Regions from separate parts of the Fictibacillus sp. KU28468 genome, predicted to be linked through region 1. Evidence: riboswitches for the same ligand, from Rfam matches in the RefSeq annotation. Region 1 holds a riboswitch; each other region holds the start of a gene.
What was found. Region 1 has a riboswitch for S-adenosylmethionine ahead of mtnK (S-methyl-5-thioribose kinase). Riboswitches for the same ligand answer to the same signal wherever they lie in the genome.
Positions count from the first base shown of each region.

Region 2: it holds a riboswitch for S-adenosylmethionine, as region 1 does, so the genes downstream of both, OKX00_RS06080 (homocysteine synthase) here and mtnK (S-methyl-5-thioribose kinase) in region 1, are expected to answer to the same signal.
Region 3: it holds a riboswitch for S-adenosylmethionine, as region 1 does, so the genes downstream of both, OKX00_RS05845 (methionine ABC transporter ATP-binding protein) here and mtnK (S-methyl-5-thioribose kinase) in region 1, are expected to answer to the same signal.

Region 1 covers NZ_CP110666.1:2,856,202-2,859,477, reverse strand. The annotation lists gene mtnA (S-methyl-5-thioribose-1-phosphate isomerase) at 1-441, opposite strand, end outside; gene mtnK (S-methyl-5-thioribose kinase) at 447-1,658, opposite strand; SAM riboswitch class I at 1,740-1,893, opposite strand; gene OKX00_RS14825 (carbon-nitrogen family hydrolase) at 1,986-2,783, opposite strand; gene OKX00_RS14820 (pyridoxal phosphate-dependent aminotransferase) at 2,869-3,276, shown strand, end outside.
Region 2 covers NZ_CP110666.1:1,195,242-1,198,517, reverse strand. The annotation lists gene OKX00_RS06085 (VOC family protein) at 1-197, opposite strand, end outside; gene OKX00_RS06080 (homocysteine synthase) at 289-1,593, opposite strand; SAM riboswitch class I at 1,709-1,814, opposite strand; gene OKX00_RS06075 (helix-turn-helix transcriptional regulator) at 2,159-2,800, opposite strand; gene OKX00_RS06070 (DUF86 domain-containing protein) at 2,891-3,276, opposite strand, start outside.
Region 3 covers NZ_CP110666.1:1,156,992-1,160,267, reverse strand. The annotation lists gene OKX00_RS05855 (MetQ/NlpA family ABC transporter substrate-binding protein) at 1-401, opposite strand, end outside; gene OKX00_RS05850 (methionine ABC transporter permease) at 432-1,097, opposite strand; gene OKX00_RS05845 (methionine ABC transporter ATP-binding protein) at 1,090-2,115, opposite strand; SAM riboswitch class I at 2,204-2,317, opposite strand; gene OKX00_RS05840 (hypothetical protein) at 2,440-2,742, opposite strand; gene OKX00_RS05835 (anti-sigma factor domain-containing protein) at 2,845-3,276, opposite strand, start outside.

The DNA.
Region 1 (3,276 bases):
CAATGCGTATTCCCCGATTTTACGGCAAGTTTCTTCATCTTCCCGCTGAATGAGAAGAGCCTCTTGCTCGATCAGCTGAACCGCTTCCTCAGTATCTCGGGCTTGTTCGGCAGAGCCTGTGACCCGGTCGAGGGCCCAGAACAAATTAACCGCAGTGGGCCGGGATCCGGCAAGGTAAGCTTTTTGCTGCAACAGCTTTGACTTGAACTCGTCATACGGCATGGATATGTTGGCCTTTGCCCATAACACGATTCCAAAAGCTGCGGCGATTCCAATGGCAGGTGCGCCTCGCACTTGCAATTTTTTTATGCAACCCCACACTTGTTCAATTGTCGTAACATTAATGTAGACGGTATGGCGGGGAAGCTGCTGCTGATCAAGGAGCAGAAGATGATCCCCTTTATATCTCAGTGATGAAATCCAGGTTTCTGTCGTACTCATAATCATTAAACACTCCTGATGTATGTGATAAATTCATTGATATTTTTTATGCTCTCAGCGTTCTTTACCCAATCGCTTCCAAGCTTCAGCACCCGTTTTTTTAACTCGATTTGGCCATTGAAGTCTTCAATGGAATCAAGATCTTCGACATGGGCAAGCCCAATCGTGCGGCGGATCACTTCACAACCGGCAAAACCAATCATATCTGTAAAAATGCTATTTAAAATCTCTTCCTCAAATCCAGGAAGTTTGGTTGCAGACTCTACACCCTCTGTTTTCCACAGTTCTCTGTAACGGGCAGTGAAGGTTTCCCAAGTGTCTTTGATCACGCTGAGCAAATAGCTCTGATATTCTTCGCGCCTAAGAGAGTCAGAGATATGAAAGGACTGTGAGGCATGATTCAATGCAATATTGGCAAAAAAGTGGGCGATATCAAAGCCTTGAGGCCCATAATAAGCAAACTCGGAATCTATTAATTTTGTAGAAGTTTCGGTAACGAAAATACTTCCGGTATGGAGGTCACCATGCAACAGAGCCTCTGCACGCGTCAAAAATTTATATTTTAGAGAGGCAGCTCTCTGTTTGAGGAGAGTATCACTCCATAGTTCGGAAACCGCCTCCTTCAGCTCGGAAGGAAAATCGTTGGTGTCGATGTCATAAAACGGGTCAGTAAATACAAGGTCTTCGGTAATCTTGCAGAGTTCAGGGTTTGTAAACGTCTGGACAAGCACTTTCTTCTCGAAAGGATGCAAGTAAAAATCACTCGTATAGAACAGGCTTTTGGCAATAAATGTGCCGATGTGCTGTGCGAGATGAGGATATTTGACCCCTTCGATCAGACCTTTCCGCAGAATCACGTGAGAAGATAAGTCTTCCATTACAGTGAGAGCGAGATCCTGGTCTGTATAAAAAACTTCTGGAACATGCTCAGGAGCAAATTCTGCTGATTTTATTAAAGAGCTGCTTTCAATCCTTGCCCTGTCAAGTGTAAGCGGCCAGCTTTCTCCCACGACTTTGGCATAGGGAAGTGCCTGCTTTACGATAATGGATTTACCTGTATCTTCTTCGATTAGCCGAAAAACAAGGTTAAGATTACCGTCACCAATCTCATTGACTTTAATGTTTTGATAATCAGATAACAGTTCGAGTTTTTGTGCCAGCTCCACCACGGTTTGTTCATTCAGTCGTTCGTAAGATTGTTTGAGGGTTGTTGCCATCTATACTACCTCCGGAATATTTTGTATGTAAAAAGGCCTCTTTTCTGTAAGAAAAGAGGCCTGGAAGTATAGTTTCCACGCCTCTTATCTTGCAAAACAAAGTTTTGCTGGAATTAGCACCGTGCCATACTGGATCTCCAGGCTTCTAGTAATAGACGCCCCATTTCACAATGGTATTACGGTCGGTTGCTGGGTTTCATCGGGCCAAATTCCCTCCACCTGCTCTTGATAAGAGACAACAAATATAAAATTGTTAGAAAAAACAGAATGCAATAATAATTTACAATGGCAATCATACAATCTTATCCATTGTCTGTCAAATCTTTTTTAATAAAACTCTGGGCGTCTGTCTTCAAACACAGGGATTCTGTTTCTTACTTCTTCAACAAGATCAGTGTCGACCTCAGCAAACAAAATGGTCTCTTCTTCTCCGTCTGTCTCTGCAATAATTTCTCCCCAGGGATCAATGACCATCGTGTGACCTGCGAACGTGTTGTTGTTATCACTGCCGACCCGGTTGCATGCCACAACGTAGCATTGGTTCTCAATGGCTCTTGTTATTAGCAGGTTCCGCCAGTGGCTCAGCCTCTGCGCCGGCCACTCGGCAGGAACAAACAGGATAGAGGCGCCTTCAAGAATATGGGCGCGAATCCATTCAGGGAAACGGATATCATAGCAGATGACACCGGCAGCAGGAACGTTTTCCAGCAAGAAATTTCCTTTGCGGGAGCCCGGAGAAATATATTTTTCTTCCTGCATTAGCCGGATCAGATGGAGTTTACTGTATTCGCCGGTCTGCTCACCTTTTCGGTTAAAGGCATACATGGTGTTATAGATTCCTTCAACCGTTTTCTTAGCGATGGAACCTGCAACAATGTTCACTTGGTATTTGCTGGCAAGGCCGCTCATTAATCGTTTGATCTCATCGCCGTTTGTATCTCCTATCTCATCTAGCCTTTCTAGATCATAGCCTGTAGTCCACAGTTCAGGAAGAACAATCACATCAGGTTTTTTCATTGCTGCATGTTCAATTCTTTCTGAAGCCCTCATAATATTTTCCTTGGGATTGCCAAGCTGAATATCCATTTGAATCGCTGCAACAGTAAGTTTCATGCTAACCTCCATTAAAACGTTTTGACAGATTTTAATTAAGCGTATAACATAATTGATTAGAATTTCAAGAAAATTACGAAAGACAGGATGTGTAACCGTGAAACAATTTCAGCAAGCAGAAGCTTTATCGCGGCTGCCTGAACAATTTTTTGCAAAGCTGGTAGGCAAGGTGAGTGCTGCTGCTTCTAAAGGGCATGATATTATCAACCTTGGCCAGGGAAACCCTGACCAGCCCACTCCTCCGCATATTGTGGCCGCTTTGCAGGAGGCTGCTCATAACCCGCAATATCATAAATATTCTCCGTTCAGGGGTTATGATTTTTTAAAAGAGGCAGTTGCTGAACATTACAAGAAAGAATTCGGCGTAGACGTTGATCCAAAAAAAGAAGTAGCTGTCTTATTCGGAGGTAAAGCGGGTTTAGTAGAGATTTCACAATGTTTTTTGAACAAAGGTGACCTAGCCCTGGTCCCGGATCCTGGATATCCCGATTACTGGTCAGGACTT
Region 2 (3,276 bases), 1.7 Mb from region 1:
GCCAGCTGTCTATTGTGGCCTGCTACCAGCTCAACCAGCATCTCCCCTTCCAGTCCCAAAAATACCAGTTCGATCCCTGGCTTGGAGTGTTTCATTCGTTTGATCACATCCATACCTATGATGTCACGGTAAAAGGAAATGGATTCTTCCAAGTTTTCAACCATAATTCCTACATGCTCAAGCTTTCTTACAGCCATACCAAACATCCCTTCCAATTTCGATTCATTCACCTGAAAATTTCATACTTGTCTTAAGTATAGTAGAAAGGGAGTTTATTGAACATAACAATTACTGGCCGCTTGGAACCGGACTGATGACCGCTAGTGCCTGCTCGAGATCATAGATAATATCATCAATCGTTTCAATGCCCACCGACAGCCTTACCATCTCAGGCGATACTCCTGCTCTAAGCTGCTCTTCCTCTGTTAGCTGCTGATGCGTAGTGCTTGCCGGATGGATGATTAATGATTTAGAATCACCGACATTCGCCAGGTGAGAGAATAACTTCACACTTTCAATGAGCTTTCTTCCTTCTTCTACTCCGCCTTTTACACCGAAAGTGAGGATGGCACCAGCACCTTTAGGCAAATATTTCTGCGCCAGCTCATTATACTTGTTATCTTCTAATCCAGGATAGTTCACCCAGTCCACAGCAGGATGTTCTTTTAAGAATTTCGCCACCTTCAGGGCATTTTCACTATGCCGTTCTACACGCAGTGCCAGCGTTTCAAGCCCTTGAATAAAGAGGAAGGAGTTAAACGGTGATACGCAAGAACCGAGGTCTCTGAGCAATTGGACACGCGCCTTGATAATATAAGCCAGCGGTCCGACTGCTTCCGTATAAACGACGCCATTATAGCTTTCATCCGGCTCAGTAAGTCCTGGGAATTTGCCGTTCGTCCAATCAAACTTACCGGAATCTATGATTAATCCTCCAATCGATGTGCCGTGTCCGCCAATGAATTTTGTAGCGGAATGAACGACAATGTCTGCTCCATGCTCGATCGGACGGCAAAGATATGGTGTTGCAAACGTATTGTCTACGATAAGCGGAACCCCTGCTTCATGAGCAATTTCTGCAATGGCTGAGATATCTGCCACGTCAATTTTCGGATTTCCAATCGTCTCGATGTAAACCGCTTTTGTCTTTTCAGTAATGGCATCACGGAAGGATTGAAGGTTATCCACTTCTGCAAATTTAAAATTGATTCCGAGCTTCGGAAGTGTATTCGCAAACAAGTTATAAGTTCCGCCATATAGAGAGCCAGACGCTACAATTTCGTCACCTGCTCCCGCTATGTTTAAAATGGAATACGTAATCGCCGCCTGGCCGGATGCCACCGCCAGCGCTCCAACACCGCCTTCTAGCTTTGCAATCGTCTGTTCAAACGCATCCTGTGTCGGATTCATGATTCGGCTGTAAATGTTCCCAAACTCTTTTAAACCAAAAAGGTTGGCTGCGTGCTCCGTACTGTTGAATTGATAAGACGTTGTCTGGTAAATAGGAACCGCTCTCGCGCCTGTTGTCGGATCTACTTTCTGTCCCTCGTGCAATGAAACCGTCTCAAAACCATATTCTCTTTCTTCACTCATGTTCAATCTCTCCTTCTAAAATGTAGTGGTTTAAACAGAGGCAAGGATCTGAGTAAAATGTTAGCCAATCAAAAAGACCTCTTCTAAAAGAAGAGGTCGCAGTTTTCACCGTCGGCTCTCATCTTTCAGAACATTTGCGTGTTCTGCTGAAATTAGCACCATGCATTTCTGCTGGTTGCCGGGTTTCATCGGGTCAGTCCCTCCACCTCTCTGGATAAGATACATCTGAATATTAAGTTATTTTGAATAATACTGAACTTTAATGTTGAAGTCAACACTTTTTTTCACGATAAGGAAGGGGCAAAGTTTTTGGCACGCTCCCCCGGTCCGATGTTCGAAACTTTGTATTTTTTATTTTCTGCTGCAGTCAGCAATACCATATCTGTCTTCTGCCCTGCTCCAGTAAGAGAAAAAGTGTGGCCAGCGAGACGATGGAAAAAGAGATCACCCTCGAAGAGCTCTACCTGACGTCCTTCGTGCGACAACAGAAGGAAAGAATAAAGGGCGGATGATCGTAAAAATCCAACAAAAAAATAAACCCTATTGGCGGATCAGCCAGTAGGGTTTATGCGTTTTTCTCTTCAGAAATCAAATATTTGCAATACGAGCCGCCTTTAGCAAGACATTCTGTGCGTTCCACATGGTCTGTACCCAGCATTCTCTGGAATAAAGAAAGCTCACATGAGCAGGCATTCTGATATTCATTTGCTACTTTGGCAATCGGGCAGTTGAATTCTTTTAATTCATACTGGCCGTCTTCTGTTTTTTCCCACTCGACCATATAGCCGGCTTCGTTTTGAATGTCGGCGAGTTCGGCCACCTTTTGCTCAAAGCTCTTATTCTCCATCCGTTTCTTATACTTATCATTTAAGCGGTTTTCCCGGCGGACAAACAATTCATGCACAGCTTTCTCACCGGCAATCTCCTGAATGTCTCTCATAAATTCAACGGTCAGCCCCGAATAGTTGCGCGGAAATTGTTCATCCGCAGCTTCGGAGAGCTGATACACATTCAGCGGCCGTCCCATGGCCTGGCGGACCAGGGTGGTTTCAACGAGCCTGTCTCTCTCTAATGTATTTAAGTGGCGCCTGACAGCCATCTCGGTAATCCCAAGGCGGCTGGCCATTTCAGTAACCGTCAATTTTCTATATCGCTTAAGCATATGAATGATTTCAGAACGGGTAGAGGTGTTATTAGCCATAGCCATTAACAATCACCTTCCTTACCCCTATCTTACAGCATTTGCTAGCAAAAGTACATTCTAAACAAAAATGTTTAGAAATAGGGATAGCAGCTTTTACTTCTGCTCCTCTTCAGGCAAAAATGCAGAAACAGGCCCCAATTCTTGTTCAATATAACGCCTCACATCGGCAGGGAAACTTTCGATCGATCCAGAATTCTCCAAAAGGACCTCGGAAATTTCAGAATGGCTGGCACTCGCAAATTGCTGGACAAGCATTTTGCGGAGTGATACGACCTTTTTCAATCCTTTCGCATTTTGCGCGGTGATCACTTTTTCATCCTCAAGGATATCCAATATGTCTTCATAACTGCCCGGATCCCTCATTATGAAGCCATCGATCATCGAATTACCCACATCGATCATACTTTCGATGATAACGTGAGCCGCTCGTTCAAGAGCCAGCTTTTCTACATCGCCTTCCTTGCCGGCCAGTTTCTTTG
Region 3 (3,276 bases), 1.7 Mb from region 1:
GTTGCTCCGTTTGGAAGTTCTTTTAAAGACTTGTACTTTTTAGAATATACTCCGATCGGTTCGATATGAATACCGCCGGCGTTCTCAAATTTGTAATTTTTATTTTCTTTCATTTGTGATTTCAAATACGGAACGTGCTGAAAGTAGTTGGCATCAATTTCATTGTTTGCAAGTGCTTTATTAGGAAGTACATAATCCTGGAACGTTTTAATTTCAAGATCAATTCCTTTTTTCTTCATTAAAGGTTTAGCTGCTTCAAGAATTTCTGCATGCGGAACATTGGATGCTCCCACAACAATCTTATCATCAGCTAGTTTTTTGTCTTTCCCTCCGTTTGCACCACATGCAGCAAGGGCTGTTGTCAATGCAAGTAAAAGAACGAGTGTAATGATTTTTTTCATGTTGTTCCTCCTGGTTGTGTAATGTAGATTTTAACGTTTATCAAGACGGCGAGTTACATTATCCCCAATAAACTGAATGATAAACACAATGATTAGAATGATAACAGTAGCGACAAATGTAACATCATTTTGCGTACGCTGGAAACCTTCAAGGAACGCCAAATTCCCGAGCCCGCCTGCTCCGACTACCCCCGCCATTGCTGTATAACCGACAAGCGCGATTGAAGTTACCGTAATCCCGGAAACTAATGCAGGAAGGCTTTCAGGGATCAAAACTTTAAAAATAATTTGAGCGTTGCTCGATCCCATCGATTTTGCCGCTTCGATTACACCTTTATCAATCTCGCGAAGTGCTATCTCAACCATCCGGGCATAAAACGGTGCAGCTCCAATAATCAAAGCAGGCAATGCTGCATTGGCGCCAAGCATAGATCCTACTAACAAGAGCGTAAACGGAAGCAATAAAATGATCAGGATAATAAACGGAATGGAACGGAAGATATTTACGATCGCTGAAAAGACAAAATTTAAAAACCGATTCTCCCATAGGTTCCCTTTACCCGTTAAAAATAATGCTAATCCTAAAAGAAGACCTAAAATAAAAGTGGCAAGAACCGCAACAGCTGTCATGTACAGTGTTTGTCCGGTGGCACCCCACATTCCACTCCATTCCACATTCGGAAAAAGACTATTCATATGAGATCACCTCCACTTCTACTTTCTGCCCATTCATATAGGCTACCGCTTCCTGAATTTCGGTATCTGTTCCTTCCAGCTGGATGAACAACGTTCCATATGGCCCGTTTTGTGTTTGTGATACCTTACCCTGCAGGATATTCACCTGAACGTCAAATTTACGGATCACATCTGTAATAACGGGCTGTTCTGCACTTCCTCCAACAAAGGTAAGCTGTACAATTTGGCTCTGAGGTTTTTCAGATGCCAGCTGCTTGATCATGTCTGTCGTTTCTTCTGGCTCTGTTACTTGCTTAACAAAATCTTTTGTAATGGACTCTTTAGGATGTCTGAATACTTCCAAAACCGGCCCTTGTTCCACTATTTTACCGTCTTCCATAACAGCGACCCGATGGCAGATCTTACGGATGACATGCATCTCATGTGTGATAAGAACAATGGTCAAGCCGAGCTTTTGATTGATCTCAACTAATAAATTAAGGATGCTGTCTGTTGTTTTCGGATCAAGGGCTGAAGTCGCCTCATCACAGAGAAGAACTTTAGGGTTATTGGCCAGTGCACGTGCGATCCCGACTCTTTGCTTCTGTCCTCCACTCAATTGGGAAGGATACGATTCTCCGCGGCCCTCTAATCCAACAAGTTTAATCAGTTCATCCACCCGCTTCAGGCGCTCTGCTTTCGGCACACCTGCAATCTCAAGTGGAAATGCAATGTTTTCCCTTACTGTTCTGGACCAAAGCAGATTGAAATGCTGAAATATCATGCTGATTTCCTGCCGAGCTTTTCGAAGCTCGTTGTTACTAAGTTTGGAAAGATTTTTTCCCGCAACGTTAACATCTCCGCTCGTCGGTCTTTCCAGCATGTTCAGCATTCGGATCAGTGTACTTTTACCTGCACCACTGTATCCAATAATCCCGAAAATTTCTCCTTGATCTATAGAAAGATCGACATGGTCAACTGCGTTTACAGCTCCGTCTTTCGTCTGAAAAATCTTTTTTACTGCGTCTAATGTTATCAAGAGACCGGATACCTCACTTTCTGAAAAATAAAAAATGCCCTTCTGCCAGGTCATGAGCAGAAGGGCATAAAAATTTATATGCACCGTCATCTCATCTCCCAAAGCAGTTTGCTTTGCAGGATTTGGCACCTTTTCAAGCAGGAAGCTGCTTAACGGTTGCCGGGTTTCATAGGGCCAGTCCCTCCACCACTCGCGATAAGAACGAATTTGTTATTCGTTATTTAGTTAAAATTTCTTAACACGTTTCGAATTTTAACATCACCTTTATGGAGTGTCAATCCATAACTCCTGTTTTTTTAGATAGAAGGACCCGATTCTTTTGGCTTAGGACTCCAATTTGCATAAAAACAGAAGAGATTCTAACTTAAGCTGTTCCCTGTATGTTCCCGTAAAAGTTACTCTATTTATCCTGATTAAATCGCTCAGACGCTGCCGGCCTTCAAACACCTCATGCAAATCATCCATCCTGCCTGTAAGCATGGATATCCGTTCTGATCCGTTATACTTATTTACGAAGGAAAAACATAATCGTTCTCCGTCAGCCGTCACACCGGGAGTCTCCGTGCCTATCAGCGGCTGAAGGAAGGCCGTTTTTTGAACCTGTTCCTGCCAAAGAACCCAATCCATAAACATCCCCCTTTTAAAAACATGTATATCTTAATGTTCGGGAGATGGTTGGTGTCTTCCTTGATTTTTCCTTCGACAGTTTATTAAACGCAGTGTCGACTTTTAGCCAGCCTTTTTATGTATTTCTTTATTCATTTGTGGCTTTTTATGATTTTTCTGCAGTTCTTTTTTCCAGTACTTTTTTTCAGGCCGATGAACGGGAGAATTTTTCTGCTCTCTTTTTTCAAGCCTTTTCCCCTTATCCCATTTATGGTTTTCATGTTTATTCTTTTCATGAACATGCTGTTTCGGAGCAGTATTCAAATTAGTATTTTTCTTTGCTTGCTTGTTGTACATCGGCTGTTCGTGATGTTGCTTTGAAGAATGTGGTTTTACTTTTTTTGATTCATTTTTTTCTTTATCTTCAGCTTTACGGCCGCTTTTTCGATCTTCGTGCCTTTTGGTTTTTGGGACAGCACGTTTATTGTTTGGTTCTAGCTTGGGTTCAATCCTTTCTTTTTTGACTTCTTTTTTCGCATGTTCTTTTAGAGAAGA